Regions from separate parts of the Stenotrophomonas sp. 59 genome, predicted to be linked through region 2. Evidence: riboswitches for the same ligand, from Rfam matches in the RefSeq annotation. Region 2 holds a riboswitch; the other holds the start of a gene.
What was found. Region 2 has a riboswitch for thiamine pyrophosphate ahead of thiC (phosphomethylpyrimidine synthase ThiC). Riboswitches for the same ligand answer to the same signal wherever they lie in the genome.

Region 1 (7,842 bases), 1.1 Mb from region 2:
CCGCGTGGTCGGCGAGGCCGACAGCGCGCAGGCGCTGATGGCCCTGCTCGGCAGCCAGCCCTGCGACCTGCTGGTGACCGACTATTCCATGCCGGGCAGCCCACAGGCCGATGGCTTCGCCATGATCGGCATGATCCGCCGCCGCTTCCCCGACCTGCCGGTGCTGATGCTCAGCGTCTCCAACAACCTGGCGATCCTGCGCATGGTGCTCGACAGCGGCGTGCTCGGCCTGGTCGACAAAAGCTCGTCGATGGACGAACTGCCGCAGGCCATCCAGGCGGTCTATCGGGGCCAGCTCTACATCAGCCGGAGCCTGCGTGAGCGGGTCGAGGCTGCGGGCAGCTGGCGCATGCGCGAGGGCGACGGCAAGCCGTTGTCGCCACGCGAGGTGGAAGTGCTGCGGCTGCTCGGCACCGGCATGACGGTGAAGGAGATCTCGCTGCAGCTGCACAAGAGCGTCAGCACCATCAGCCGGCAGAAGGGCGACGCCATGCTCAAGCTGGGCCTGAAGGGCGACGCCGAACTGTTCGACTACCTGCGCGACGGCAAAATCTGAGAACCAGATCACACTGCGGGGGCATCTGTTACCGCCCTCTTTGACCGGCCGCCGTTCTGTGCCAAGATGATCCTGCATGGGTTCTCAATGCGAGGTCGAAGGAATCGACCGGCTCATGTCCTCGCTCCCGTCCCTGGTGGATGGGGTGCGGTTTCCTGCCGGCCGTCTGGCCCGGCAACGCTGACCATGGAGAGGCGCATGCATCCCCCCCCCGAGCTACGTTGGACCCTGCCGTTGCGGCCCCTGCGCGCATTCGCGGCGTGCCTGCTCGTCTCTCTTTCCGCTGCGGCCTGCAGCGCCGCCGATCCGGCCCCCTCGTCCTCCCAGCCTGGTGCCCCCGTGCAGGCTGCCGATGCGCCCCGACAGGATGTTGCCCCGATGCAGAACACCTCTCCCGACACCGCCGTCACCCCGCCCGACGCGCCGACCGTGATGTATTTCACCTACCAGGTGGACGGTGATGGCGCGACCTCCTACGAGGTCCAGAACGGCAGCGTGGCGACCTTCTGGTTCGGCCATACCTTCACCCTCGACGGCACCACGTATTACACGGGTTTCTCCTGGGATACCCGCGAGCACTACGGCAAGCCGGGCGAGCAGTCGCCGGCCGGCCCGGATGACCGCGCCAACCTCGCCGAGGCCACCTTCGTGCTGGCCGGCAGCGACGCGAACAAGCCCTGGAAGTTCCGTGGCCAGGAATGGACCATCGGCGCACTGGGCGCCTATGACAAGGCCGACGATGTCGATACCCGGCGCAAGCCGCTTGAACACCGCACCGCCGACGGCCGCCTGCTGCTGGCGGTGCCGACCAGCAGCTTCGACCGCGGCATCAGCAGCACCGGCTATGCACTGCTGCTGTTCAACCCCAAGCGCAGCGGAGACGACGTGGACAACAAGGTCTGGCGCTATGTCGGTTCGGTGCGCACCGGCGAGGACAACAGCGCCGCCTGCGACGAGGGCAACGTGATGCCCTGCACCGACAGCGATGGCGAACTGGCGTTCGCTGCCGACGGCAATGGCCTGCCGCGACTGACCGTGACCTTCAAGGGCACCACCATCGACGCCCCGGGCAAGACCCGTGCGCTGGCTGCCGGCGACGCCGTGCACTACACCTTCGACAGCGCGACCCAGCAGTACGTCGCGCCCTGATTGCCACCCGCACGTGCGGGTTACCTGTTGACCGACATGTTCTTGACTCATGGATGAGTCCGGTTGGCGATTCGCGGCACGCGCCGCTCCATCAACCCCGAGGAAGACGTCATGGCACAGCATGACTACAGCAGAAAGGAAGTCCTGGACATCGTCGAGCAGGTCGCCCGGCACAAGGGCATTCCCGTCGATGACTTCATGCGCTTCGCGCACATCGAGACCGGCGGCACCTTCAACGAGCGCGCCCACAACACCTCGTCCGGCGCCAAGGGCCTGTTCCAGTTCGTGCCCGGCTCCGCGCGCCAGTATCACCTGACCGGCCACGAGTTCGACCCGACCCGCAACACCGAAGCGGCCGCACAGATGTACCAGGACAACCTGGACTCGATGGCACGCCGCAACGAACGCACCGGCCACCCGTACCTGTCCGGTGGCAGTACGCCGACCGGGCTGGACCTGTACCTGGCCCACCAGCAGGGCAGCGCCGGCTATGGCTCGGTGCAGACCGCGATCGCCACCGGCACCTTCGGCGTGGTGCGCAACGGCCATGGTGAAGAGATCAACATGCGCCGCAACGTGCTCAACCAGATCGGCTCCGATGCCAAGGCGCTCACCGGCCACACCCTGGCCGAGATGCGCGGCATGAACGATGGCGACCTGGCGCGCACCTTCTCCAGCTACTACATCCACAAGTACGCGGCGATCAGCATTCCGGAAAAGAACATCGCCCCGCAGACGGTTGCCCCAGGCCAGAGCCAGGGCCAGACCCCGGCAGCGCCGGTGCAGACCAGCGCCGCCGTGGCGGCCGGTGCAGCCGCGCTGGCGGCGACCGCTTCGGCCGCTGCCGCGCCGAAGCCGGGCATCGAGCTGCAGGCCGCCTACGAGGCCGGCGTGAAGTACGACCACGTCAAGTACGCCATCAATATCCCGGGCCACGCGCTGCATGTGCCGGGCAAGAGCGGCAAGAACGTGGAACAGGGTTACATCGACTGTTCCGGTTGGGTCGGCACGCTGCAGAACCGGACCATGGATGAGATCAACCAGAAGGCCGGGCATGCGGTCTTCAGCAAGGCCGATCGCATCGACCTGGGCAACCTGGGTTCCGGCGGCATCGTGCGCAAGGCGTTCGACCAGTCCGGCGTGCTGCTTGACCGCGACGCGATCCTGAAGCCCGATGCGCTGAAGGAAGGCATGATCATCGGCCTGGATACGGCCAGGACCCGCCACGAGCATTGGAACGGCATCGACCACATCGTGATGGTGGTGCGCGACCCCAACACCGACAAGCTGCTGATCAGCCAGTCCACCGGCAGCAAGGGCGTGCACACCATGCCCATCGAGGACTACCTCAAGCAGGTGAAGGACCACCCGAACTGGAAGCTGTACGCCACCGACCCGCTGTCCAAGGCGCGCGACCTGCTGGAAAACCGCACCCAGTCGCACGAGCAGACCCAGGGCAAGCCGGCGGCCGAGCACAAGGCCGCTGCCACGCCGCAGGCCGAACTGTACAAGCAGGGCGCGCACAGCGACGGCGTGCGCACGGTGCAGGAACAGCTGGGCCACCTGGGCTATGTCGGTGCCGATGGCAAGCCGCTGGTCGAAGACGGTCGCTTTGGCCGCAACACCGACGCGGCGGTACGCCAGCTGCAGAAGGACAACGGGCTGGTCGCTGACGGCGTCGTCGGCGCGAAGACCCTGGAGGCGATCAGGGACGCTCGCGAGCGCCCGCTGCTGAACGACGAGCGGCACCCGCGCAATCCATTGTTCATCCAGGCCAGCAAGGGGCTGGAGCTGATGCCGGCAGGCACCTTCAAGGATCGCCACGCGCTGGAAAGCACCGCAGCGGCATTGACCAGGGAAGCCCACGCCGCCGGCCTGCAGCGCATCGACTCGGTGGTGCCCAGCCCGAATGGTGAACGCCTGTTTGCCGTGCAGGGCACGATCGGTGACCCGGCGGCCAGCCGTGTCGCGGTGGAGACCCGCGCCGCCAGCGAGCAGAGCATCGCGCTCAGCAGCGGTGCGGTGCAGGGCGCGCCGAACGTGCTGCACCAGCAGCAGGACGCGCAGCAGGAACAGGCCCGCCAGGCGCAGAAGGCCATGGGCGTCTGAGCCCGCAGCGCCTTGCAGACCGGGGAGGGGCCGCGCCATGCGCGGCCCTTTCCCTTTCTGCCAGCTGAGCGGCCGCGGCCGCTTTCAGCCTTGCTTCATGCCACCTGCCGCTAGATGAATGCGCAAGCCGCACGGTGGGCCAGGCAATGTTCCGGCAATGTTGGAACGTCAGCGTGGTCTCCACGGCAGCCGGGGCGCCCGCGCCCTCCCTGCCCAGCGTGGCATGCACCTCACAGGAGAACGAACATGCTCAGTACTTCCACACTCAGCTTCCGTGGTCTGGCGATGGCCCTGGCACTGGGTGCCGGTGTCGCCGTGGTCAGCGATGCCAGCGCGATGTCGAGGAAGGACAAGCGCACCCTGGTCGGCGCCGTGGTCGGTGGCGTGGCCGGCAATCTGCTCTCCAACGGCGATCCTGCGGCCACCGTCGGTGGTGCCGTGGCCGGCGGCGCGATCGGCAACCTGACCACCTCCGACCGCCGCGACCGTCGCTATTACGACAATCGCTACTACGACAACCGCTACGACCGGCGCTACGATCGTGGCTATTACCGCAGCGGCTACTACGACCGTGGTGACGATCGCCGCTGGCAGCGCGAGCGCTACTACGACAACCGCTACTACAACGACCGCGGCCGCCATCGCGGCTGGTAAGCGCGTCGGCATCACCCATGCTGATGCAGGGACGGGCGGGTCGATGACCCGCCCGTTTGCGTTGGCCGCGGTCATGGCGTTGAATGCGCAGCCTTGGATGTGACTTTTCCCACTCGGGCTGCTGCATGACGTCTTCCTCCCACCGCGTGCAGGGCCTCAACAACGACGAGGTCGCTGCCGACTGGCCACCCATCAGCGCCGCGGACATCGCGTGGCTGAGCGCGCGTTACCTGCAGCTGGGCGAGCACAGCCAGCCCCGCTGGCACAGCCCGCGGCCGCTGTCAGCCGCCGCCATCGTCGACGGCGTGGACGGCGTGGACGGCGCGGTGTTCGTCAAGCGCCATCACCACAGTGTGCGCAGCGCGGCCTGCCTGGAAGAGGAGCATCGCTTCATCGCTCATCTCGCCGCAGAGGGCGTACCGGTGGTGCAGGTGCTGGCGGCGACCGATGGCCGCACTGCCGTCGAACACGGCGAATGGACCTTTGAATTGCATGCCGTCGGCGTGGGCGAAGACGTCTACCGCGACGCCGTGTCGTGGTCGCTGCTGACCGATGTCGCACAGGCACGCGAAGCCGGCCGCATGCTAGCGCGGCTGCACCGTGCCTCCGCCAGCTACCACGCGCCACAGCGCAGTACCCACCTGCTGGTCGCGCGCGATGATCTGATCCGTGCCGACGATCCGATCGAAGCAATCGAGGCCGACCTGACTGCACGCCCGGGTCTGGCACGTTACCTCGCACGCATCCCATGGGAAGCGCAGCTGCAGCGCGACGTGCTGCCGTGGCACGCCGGCCTGGCCGCGCGCCTGCGCGACGAACCCCAGTTGTGGGCGCACAACGACTGGCATGTGTCCAACCTGCTGTGGCGCGACGGGCAGGTCAGTACCGTGCTGGATTTCGGCCTGGCCTCGCCCACCAGCGCGCTGTTCGACCTCGCCACCGCGATCGAGCGCAACGCGGTGGCGTGGCTGGAACTCGAGCGCGGCATGGATGCAGTGCGCATCGACATTGCGCTGGCGTTGCTTGACGGCTACCGCGAAGTGCTGCCGCTGTCGGGTACGCGCGTGCATCTGTTGGCCGACCTGCTGCCGATGGTCCATTTCGACTTCGCACTGTCCGAAGTGGAGTACTTCGAAGGCATCACCGGCTCGACCGCAAATGCGGACGTGGCCTGGCAGCCGTTCATGCTGGGGCATCCGGCATGGTTCCGCAGCGCGCCGGGGCAGGCACTGCTGCAGGCGCTGCACACCGCGGCATGACCCGGTTGGTACACCGTTGGGGTCAGATCCCCTTCCTGCGGAAAGGGATCTGACCCCGCAGCCTGAAGGGCACCGGCTCGCAAATCCGTACCATTTGTAGTGAAATGGTCACCTGAAGCGGGGGTGCCTGGATCTGCCAGGCTGAGAGAGTCCCTTGGAACCTGATCCGGTTTGCACCGGCGTAGGGAGCTTTGAGCCGCAGCCACACCCCCATCATGGGCCGGTGCACCTGCGCGCCGTCGCTTCGTCTCCCTTGTTGTCCGAAGACGAACCGAATGAACCGCTGCCTGCGCCCCACCCTGCTCTCCCTCGCCCTCTGCGCCGCCTTGCCGCTGCATGCCAGCGAAGCCGATGCGTCCCCCGATGCGTCCCCCGATGCGGCTGCCAGCGGCGCCGAACGCTCGCCGACCGAACTGGCGGCCGTGCGCGTGCAGGCCGGCAAGCCGAAGGCCGATACCTCGCGCGTGAACACCTTCGGTGGTGGTTCCTGGAAGGACACGCCGGCGTCGGTGAACGTGCTCGAGCGCGATTACCTCGACCGCCGCCAGGTGCGTTCACTGTCCGAGCTGGCCAGCAACGATGCCTCACTGGGCGATGCCTATGCGCCGGTGGGCTACTACCAGAACATCGCCATCCGCGGCTTCGCGCTGGACGCCGCCACCGGCTACCGCTTCAACGGCCTGTCCATCGCCGGCGAACAGCGCCTGGCGCTGGAGAACGTGCAGTCGGTGGAAATCCTCAAGGGCGAAGCCGGCCTGGCCGCAGGCGTGATGGCGCCGGGCGGCATCATCAACTACATCGGCAAGCGTCCGGCCGAGGTGCGCACCGCCACGCTCGGCACCGATTCGGAAGGCTCGCGCTACGTCGCCGTCGATGTCGGCCACTGGATCACCCCGCGCTTCGGCCTTCGCCTAAATGCCGCGTGGGATTCCAGCAACTCCTATGTCGAGCACGCCGATGGCCGCCGCAACTTCTACTCGCTGGCGGCCGATTGGCTGATCGGCGAACGCGGCAAGCTGGAAGTGGATGCCAACTACCAGACCAGCTCGCAGCGTTCGGTGTCCGGCTACCAGCTGCTGGGCGCGCGTGACCTGCCGCGCGGCGTCGACCGCGAGCATCTGCTCGGCTACCAGCCGTGGCAGCGCCCGGTGGATATCGCCAGCACCAACATCACCGCACTGCACACCTACGACTTCAACGACGCCTGGCAGTCGCGCGTGTCGGTAGGCCACAGCCGGTCGGTGATCGACGACAACGTCGCCTTCGCCTACGGCTGCTACTACGCCGTGCAGTGCGCCGACGGCAGCGTGCCGGGCAACTACTTCGCGCCCAACGGCGACTACGACATCTACGACTACCGCAGCCCGGACGATACCCGCCGCAACCAGCAGGCGCGCGCCGAACTGCGTGGCCGCTTCGAGACCGGCAGCATCGGCCACCAGCTGACCATCGGCGCCGACTACTTCCGCCGCACCGTGGACAAGCGCCCGAGCGTCAACGAGTACGTCGGCACCAGCAACATCCACGAAACACCGGTGCCGGTGTTTGAGCCGTCGCCGAAGATGCCCGGCCCGTCCGCACGCCGCCTGGACAGCCGCCAGACCGCGTTCTTCGCGCTGGACCGGATGAGCTTCGGTGACGACTGGCAGTGGCTGGCCGGTGGCCGCTTCGTGCGCCTCGATGAGCGCGCCTACGACAAGCGCGGCACCCCGCAGCGCCACAGCCGCCTGTCGCGCTTCCTGCCGCAGACCGCACTGGTGTGGAAGGCCACCGACCAGCTCAACGCCTATGCCAGTTACGTGCGCGGCATTTCGCTGGGCCAGGAAGCGCCGTTCTGGACCAGCAATGCCGACACCTTCCTGCCGTCGGTGCAGTCGCGGCAGCTGGAAGTGGGCGTGAAGTACGTGCCGGTCGAGGCGCTGACCCTGGGTGCGGCGGTATTCCGCATTTCGCAGCCGTACCAATACGCCAAGCCGGACAACAGCGACGTCGGCTACACCTTCGTCGAGGAAGGCACGCAGACCCACACCGGCCTGGAGCTGACCGCCAACGGCCAGCTGACCGATGCACTGCAGATCGTGGCCAGCGCCAGCGTGTTGCAGGCGCGTGCTCGCG
Region 2 (7,842 bases):
CCCCTGCGGTGGGGGTTCAGAAGCCGGCTTGCGTGATTGGGCCGGGCGGGTGGGCTGGTCGGGGGGCGCCGCAAGTACGTCCGTGTAGCAACTGTGTTGCCGGGGAGGCCTGGCCCTCTCCGGCAGACAGGCACGGTAGTGCCGGCCGCTGGCCGGCAGCCTCCGGAGGGACGCTGCGACTGTCCTTAGGCGGGGATCGGTCTGCTTCGGGCGTCGCGTACGCGGGCGTTGAGAATCACCAGCATCTTCCGCATCACCGCCACGATGGCCACTTTTCCTTCCTTGCCGCGGGCCCGCAGCGACTGGTAGAAGTCTCGCAGTCGAGGCTCATGCCGCATGGCCGACATGGCGGCCATGTAAAGCACTTGGCGGATCTCGGCCCTGCCACCGTGGATGCTTCGTTTGCCGCGCATGGTCCCGCTGTCGTGGGACATGGGTGCTACACCGACCAGGCTGGCGATGGCCTTGCCGCTGATCTTCCCCAACTCGGGAGGATAGCTTGCCAATACCGCCTGCAGGCCAGAGCCAACGCCTTTCATCGACTTCAGGACAGCCAGTTGAGGCTGATGGGCAACCTGCTCGGCAATTTGCTTTCCCAGACGTTCAACCAGCGTCTGCAAGCGGGTGATGTTGGCCTGCAGTAGCCGGCGCAATTCACGATCACCGACCATTTCCTGCTGCTGCCGCGCGATGGTCAGCGCGTGCATCGCCTGTCGACGTGCCCGCACGAATTCCCGCATTTTCTGCTGCCAAGGCTCCAGCGGTTGGTAGGCGGGCAGTTTCACCAAGGCTGCCATCTGCGCCAATGCATAGGCATCCAACCGGTCGGTCTTGGCCATCTGGCCCATCCCCTGGGCCAGCCTGCGGGCCCGCAGGGCATTGGCGCGGACCACCGGATGGCCCGCTGCGTGCAGAAAATCCAGCACCGGCCGCTCGTAGCCGCCGGTGGCCTCCAGCACGATCTGGCTGACCGGACGCTTCTTCAGCCAATCATCCAACTCAGAAAAGCCGGAGCGGCTATTCCAGACCTGCAGGGTCTCTCCGTCCGTCGTGCCGACATCCAGTTGGCGCTTGCTGACATCAATCCCGATCCCGTTCATTACCGGACTCCGTATAGTCTGGAAGGGTCGAGAGCTCCCCCGCTTGCCCAGTCTTATCACTGCGAGTGTCAGCTCCAGCAACTGTTCGGGCGGATCAAGGGAGATTCCGGCGTGGGCGCCAAGCTACATGGCGATCGTCGAGATCCAGGCTTGTACGGCGGCCCACGCCGGCTCTCGGCACCTACGCTGCCAGATTCCGATCAGATAAGGCTTGGCAGCCGCTTGCTCGTGTGCGCTGTCCTGCGCACACGGCAAGACCGGGGTTGGGCGTCCTGCCCAACCCGCCCGAGGCATGCCTCGGGCCCATGCGGCTGACACCCCCACCCAGCCCACCCGCCCGGCCCCTGACAGTTTCCGTGGCCGCCACCGCAGGAAGAAGAAAAAGATCAAAAGCAAAGGCAACAGCAACAGCCGCGCGCTGTGGGTTGGGGTCGGATCCGTTTTCCACAGGAAAACGGATCCGACCCCTTCTTGTTTTCCGATACACCTCTTCCACGCAAAGCGTGGAAAACCAACCGTCACACGGAAGCTGTCGGGGGTGGGGCGGTGTGGGTGGGCAGGACCGTTGGCGCCATGGATGGCGCCATCGAGCCCCCATGGACGGGTTTACGGCGTGTCCTGGCCGCCCACACCGCCCCGCCCAGCCAGCAGAAACCCAGAGCCGCTTCTGCTGTTGCCGTTGCTTGAAAAAAGCGGTGCAGCCGCAGGCTGCAAAACAACCCTCAATCCTGATCGTGCGCGCGTGCCGCCTCCGCCTGGGTCTCTTCCTGCGCCGCCATCTCGCGCGCGATCCACGCATCGATCATGTGCCGCTGGCGCTGCGCCTGCCGCCGCTCGCGCGTATATTCCTGGTCCAGCACCCGGTACAGCGACACCATCACCAGCACCATCAGCAACGCGAACGGCAATGCCGCGATCGTGATCATGCCCTGCAGCGCGTCCAGTCCACCGGCCAGCAGCAACGCCGCTGCAATCAGCGCCACCGCAATGCCCCAGGCCAGCTTGCGCTTCAACGGTGGGTCGCCGGCCTCGTCGGTGGACATGCTGGCCAGCACCAGTACTGCTGAATCGGCCGAGGTCACGAAGAAGATCATCAGCAGTACCAGCGCGATGCACGACAGCAACAGCGGTAGCGGCATGCTGTCGAACAGTGTGAACAGCACCGTCTCGTAGCCATTGCCCAGCGCCTGCACCAGATCGGCGTGGCCGAAGATCTGTGCCCACAGCGCGGTGCCGCCGAACACCGCGAACCAGAAGAAGCCCAGCAGCGTCGGTGCCAGCACCACGCCGATCACGAACTCGCGCACGCTGCGGCCACGCGAGATGCGTGCGATGAACGATCCCACGAACGGTGCCCACGAGATCCACCAGGCCCAGTAGAAGATCGTCCAGTCCGCCACCCAGGTGCTGCCGGAGAACGGTGACATGCGCAGGCTCATCGTCACCAGCTGGTTGAGGTAGGAGCCCAGCGTGGTGGTGAACGTATCGAAGATGAAACCGGTCGGCCCCAGCACCAGCAGAATGGCCGCCAGCAGCGCAGCCAACGCCAGGTTGAAGTTGGACAGCCATTTCACCCCGCGCTCCACGCCGCTGGCGGTGGATGCCATGTACAGCACGAACGCCACCGCGATGATCACCAGCTGCAGCGGCGGCCCTGCATGCAGGCCGAACACGCGCTCCATGCCGGCAGCAATCTGGATGGTGCCGAAGCCGAGCGTGGTGGCGACACCGATCGCGGTGGCAACCACCGCGGCAATGTTGACCACGCGCCCGATCCAGCCGCGATGGTGGCGGCCGATGATCGGCTGCAGCATGTCACTGACCAGGCCGCGGCCATTGCGGTTGAACTGGAACCACGCCATCGCCAGGCCGATCAGCGCATAGATCGCCCACGGGTGCAGGCCCCAGTGGAAGAACGCATAGCGCATCGATGCGCGCGCGGCGTCCATGCTTTGCGGCGCGAGCCCCTCAGGCGGCTTGCTGAAATGCGAGATCGGCTCGGCCGCACCCCAGAACACCAGGCCGATGCCCATGCCGGCAGCGAACAGCATCGACATCCAGCTGGCGCGGGAGAATTCGGGTTCGGCGTCCTCGCCGCCGATGCGCAGGTTGCCGAAGCGGCCGAAGGCCAGGTACATCAGGAACACCAGTGCCAGGAACACCACCAGCAGGTACAGCCAGCCGACACTGCGGATGACCTCGGCCAGCATGGACTGCACAACGGTATTGAAGGGGCCGGGCGCGATGCCGGCCAGCAGCACCAGCAGCAGAACCAGTGCGATGGAAACGCGAAACACCATGAAGGAGCTTCTCCGATCAAGGGGATTGAGGGGAGCGAGCAGAGCTTGCAGCGAAGGGCCGGCGGCATGCAGCGCGAACCGGGCAGGGGCCGCGAAGGCGGCGAGGGACGCATCGATCTCAGCGACGCGATGGGCGTGCACGTTACTGAACGCGACGTCACGGTTCTGTTAACGAATGACGATCAGGGTCGGATCTGCTTTCCGCAGGAATGCGGATCCGACCACCGGAGGTGGGCGGTCTATGCTCTAATGCGCAGCAAGAAGCGGGGGTACCGGGCCATGTGGCCGCGGTTGAGACAGTCCCTTGGAACCTGATCCGGCTCATACCGGCGTAGGGAAGCTTTGCAATGCAGCCGTGCCCGGACTCCGCCCAAGGACCGTCCGTGCGCGGGTGCCGTGCGCCGCCGCTTCGTCCCTGACCTTCCTGGACGATGCCCGATGAACGCACAGCTCTCCGCCCTGCAGCAACAGGCCCAGCAACTCTCCGAATCCGTGACCCGGCCGATTCCCGGTTCGCGCAAGATCCATGTGCCCGGTTCACGCGCGGACCTCCTGGTACCGATGCGCGAGATCGCACTGACCCGCACGCCGACGCTGTTCGGCGGCGAAGAGAATGCGCCGGTGACGGTCTATGACACGTCGGGTCCCTACACCGATCCTGACGTGCATATCGACCTGTCCGCAGGCCTGCCGGCACTGCGCCGTGGCTGGGTGGAAGAACGGGGGGATACCGAACTGCTCGACGGCCTCAGCTCTTCGTTCGGCCGCGACCGCGAACATGACCCGAAGCTCGACGCGGTGCGCTTCCCGGCGCGCACGCTGCCGCGCCGCGCACGCGCCGGTGCCAACGTCACCCAGATGCACTACGCGCGGCGCGGCATCATCACCCCGGAAATGGAATTCGTCGCCATCCGCGAGAACCAGCGGCTGGACGCGATCCGCGATGCCGGCCTGCTGCAGCAGCACCCGGGCGAAGCGTTCGGTGCGTCGATCCAGAAGATCATCACGCCTGAGTTCGTGCGCGACGAGATCGCCCGTGGTCGTGCGGTGCTGCCCAACAACATCAACCATCCGGAAAGCGAGCCGATGATCATCGGCCGCAACTTCCTCACCAAGATCAACGCCAACATCGGCAACAGCGCCGTGTCTTCCGGCATTGCCGAAGAGGTGGAGAAGCTGGTGTGGGCGATCCGCTGGGGCGGCGACACGGTGATGGATCTGTCCACCGGCAAGCACATCCACGAAACCCGTGAATGGATCATCCGCAACTCGCCGGTGGCGATTGGTACCGTGCCGATCTACCAGGCGCTGGAAAAGGTCGATGGCCGTGCCGAGGCGCTCACCTGGGAAATCTTCCGCGACACCCTGATCGAGCAGGCTGAGCAGGGCGTGGACTACTTCACCATCCACGCCGGCGTACTGCTGCGCTACGTGCCGCTCACCGCCAAGCGGGTCACCGGCATCGTCAGCCGCGGCGGTTCGATCATGGCCAAGTGGTGCCTGGCGCACCACAAGGAGAATTTCCTCTACACGCATTTCGAAGAGATCTGCGAAATCATGAAGGCCTACGACGTGACCTTCTCGCTGGGCGATGGCCTGCGCCCGGGTTGCATCGCCGATGCCAACGATGCAGCGCAGTTCGGTGAACTGGAGACGCTGGGTGAGCTGACGAAGATTGCCTGGAAGCACGACGTGCAGACCATGATCGAAGGGCCCGGCCACGTGCCGATGCAGCTGATCAAGGAGAACATGGACAAGCAGCTGCGTGAGTGCGGCGAAGCACCGTTCTACACGCTGGGCCCGCTGACCACCGACATCGCGCCGGGCTACGACCACATCACAAGCGCGATCGGTGCGGCGATGATCGGCTGGTTCGGCACCGCCATGCTCTGCTACGTGACGCCGAAGGAGCACCTCGGCCTGCCCAACCGCCAGGACGTGCGCGACGGCATCATGGCTTACCGCATTGCCGCACACGCGGCCGACCTTGCAAAGGGGCACCCGGGCGCGCAGGTGCGCGACAACGCGCTGAGCAAGGCGCGCTTCGAGTTCCGCTGGGAGGACCAGTTCCATCTCGGGCTGGATCCGGAGAAGGCCAAGGAATTCCACGACGAGACGCTGCCGAAGGACGCGCACAAGCTGGCCCACTTCTGCTCGATGTGCGGCCCGCACTTCTGTTCGATGAAGATCACCCAGGACGTGCGCGACTACGCAGAGGCCGGCATGAAGGAGAAGTCGCAGGAGTTCCGTGCTGCCGGTGCCGAGGTCTACCACCAGGGATGATGCCGCACCGGTAGCGCCGGGCCATGCCCGGCGGGCGCAGCGGTCCAGGAAAAGCGCCGGGCGTGGCCCGGCGCTACCCGTTATGCTCCGGCCATTGCCCAGCGGAAAGGACGCCATGCCTGTTGCCTTGACCACCCGCTGGCTGGCAATCGCCCGCCGCCACCCCTCGGCATGGCTGCTGGGGGCCCAACTGCTGGCGGTGCTGTTGTACCCGGCGCTCGATGACACCGCCGCTGGCCGGGCGGCGCTGGGCATGTTCGGCATGGCGGTGCTCGGCCTTGCGCTGTGGGTGGTCCAGCGCAGTCCGTTGGGAACCTGGCTGGCATTGCTGCTGGCCATTCCTTCGGTGGTGTTCTCGCTGGCTGGCGCTCTGCTGGACCGCAGCGCGCTGCTGACCACGGCGCAGCTGCTGGAAAGCCTGCTGTACTTCTATACGGCGGGGGCGTTGATCGCCTACATGCTGCAGGACCATAGAGTGACCCGCGACGAGCTGTTCGCGGCCGGGGCAACCTTCACGCTGCTGGCCTGGGCGTTCGCCTTTGCGTTCGCGGTGTGCCAGCAGTGGTATCCAGGCAGTTTCCAGGGTACGACCGCTGGCCCCGAGCGCAGCTGGATGGAGCTGCTTTATCTGAGCTTCAGCTTGTTGTCCGGTGTTGGATTGAGCGACGTCGTGCCGCTGCACCCGCAGGCACGGGCTCTGGTGATGCTCGAACAGTTCGCAGGCGTCATGTATATCGGCCTGGTGGTGTCGCGTCTGGTCGGATTGACCATGCTTCGGCGCATGTGAAAATGAACGCCAGATAAAAATTTCGCGCCCAAAAGGGCGCGAATAGTGATGCAAATTATGTGAATGCGTCGGCGAGAGAGAGCCTGAGTGTCGACCCCGTCATAGGCGGGGTAACCGGCTTAGGCTAATATCCGGGGGCGTTATTGTTTTTGCGGTATGCGCCGATGCTTTGTGCGGAATCTGGCTTTTCGATGACCCTGTCCAGGGACGGTGGGGACGGTATTGCTGGTGAGCCCTGCCCAGGTCCCGTCCCTACTGTATAGCGGAAAATGAACAGCAGCGAACTCACGCCCATTGAGGCCGACCGCGTGCGGGTCGGCGACTGCGTCATTACCTTGTCCTCGCGTGAGGTCGAGGTTGAAGGCGCGCGCCGTCCGCGGCGGCTGACGCCGAAAGCGCTGGGCGTGCTGCGCGTGTTGATGCGTCAGCCTGGGCGCGTGGTCACCCGTGAAGAGCTGTTTGCCGAGGTCTGGCCCGATACGTTGCCGACCAATGACGTGCTGACCCAGGCCGTCACCCAGCTGCGCAAGGCGTTCGCCAACGACGACGACAACGGCCAGGCCTATATCGAGACCATCGCCAAGAGCGGTTATCGGCTGCTGGTACCAGTGCAGGCGCTGGAGGATCTTGAGCCGGTGCTGGACGCCGATGTGGTCGCAGAGGTCATGCCGGCGGTGGCCGGCGGCAGCGGGCATCCGCTCGCAGCCGTGCCGGCAGCGCCTTCACGCCGGCGTGGCTGGCGCCAGCTGCGCCGCCAGCTGTTGTGGGTGCTGGGTGTGATGATGCTGGCCGCGCTGCTGGTCATGGCCACATTGCTGCTCCGGCGCGGGCCGGAGCCGAGCTCACCGGTGGATGCAGCGGTCGAGAACGGCGTGCGGGTGATCGGCAGCCCGCAGCGTCCCTATCGCCTGATCACTGCCACCAGTGGTTTTGAAACCTATCCCACGCTTTCGCCGGATGGCTCCCAGGTTGCCTATGAAGGCGCCAACGAGGACGGCGCCGGTGGTGGTGCGATCAAGGTGCAGACCTCGGGCAATGCGCCGGCCCGGCAGCTGGCGCTGCCGCCGAAGGGGGCCAGTGACCGCTTCCCGAGCTGGTCACCGGACGGGCGCGAGATCGCGTTTGCCCGCTTTGGAGCCGACGGCGGATGCCAGGTGCTGATCGCCAGCGCTACCGGCGGCGGTGTGCGCCAGGCGACCCGCTGCGACGGAACCGAGCTGCTCAGCTTCGACTGGACACCGGATGGCCGCGGCCTGGTCTTTGGCAGCATGGTGGGCCGCTATGCCCATCGCGGCATCCGTGTGCTCGACCTGGCCAGCGGCCAGTGGCGGGCGTTGGACTATGCGGTCGACCAGGATGATTTTGACTACGC

Region 1: linked by a shared signal. The riboswitch ahead of QP552_RS00765 (TonB-dependent siderophore receptor) and the one ahead of thiC (phosphomethylpyrimidine synthase ThiC) in region 2 are both predicted to bind thiamine pyrophosphate.

What each region holds. Positions count from the first base shown of each region.
Region 1 covers NZ_CP127408.1:180,728-188,569, reverse strand. The annotation lists gene QP552_RS00790 (response regulator transcription factor) at 1-556, shown strand, start outside; gene QP552_RS00785 (hypothetical protein) at 935-1,705, shown strand; gene QP552_RS00780 (peptidoglycan-binding protein) at 1,817-3,814, shown strand; gene QP552_RS00775 (glycine zipper 2TM domain-containing protein) at 4,061-4,468, shown strand; gene QP552_RS00770 (phosphotransferase) at 4,594-5,727, shown strand; TPP riboswitch at 5,837-5,932, shown strand; gene QP552_RS00765 (TonB-dependent siderophore receptor) at 6,003-7,842, shown strand, end outside.
Region 2 covers NZ_CP127408.1:3,725,215-3,733,056, reverse strand. The annotation lists gene QP552_RS17205 (IS110 family transposase) at 186-1,100, opposite strand; gene QP552_RS17200 (BCCT family transporter) at 1,823-3,400, opposite strand; TPP riboswitch at 3,656-3,756, shown strand; gene thiC (phosphomethylpyrimidine synthase ThiC) at 3,839-5,683, shown strand; gene QP552_RS17190 (ion channel) at 5,799-6,470, shown strand; gene QP552_RS17185 (winged helix-turn-helix domain-containing protein) at 6,740-7,842, shown strand, end outside.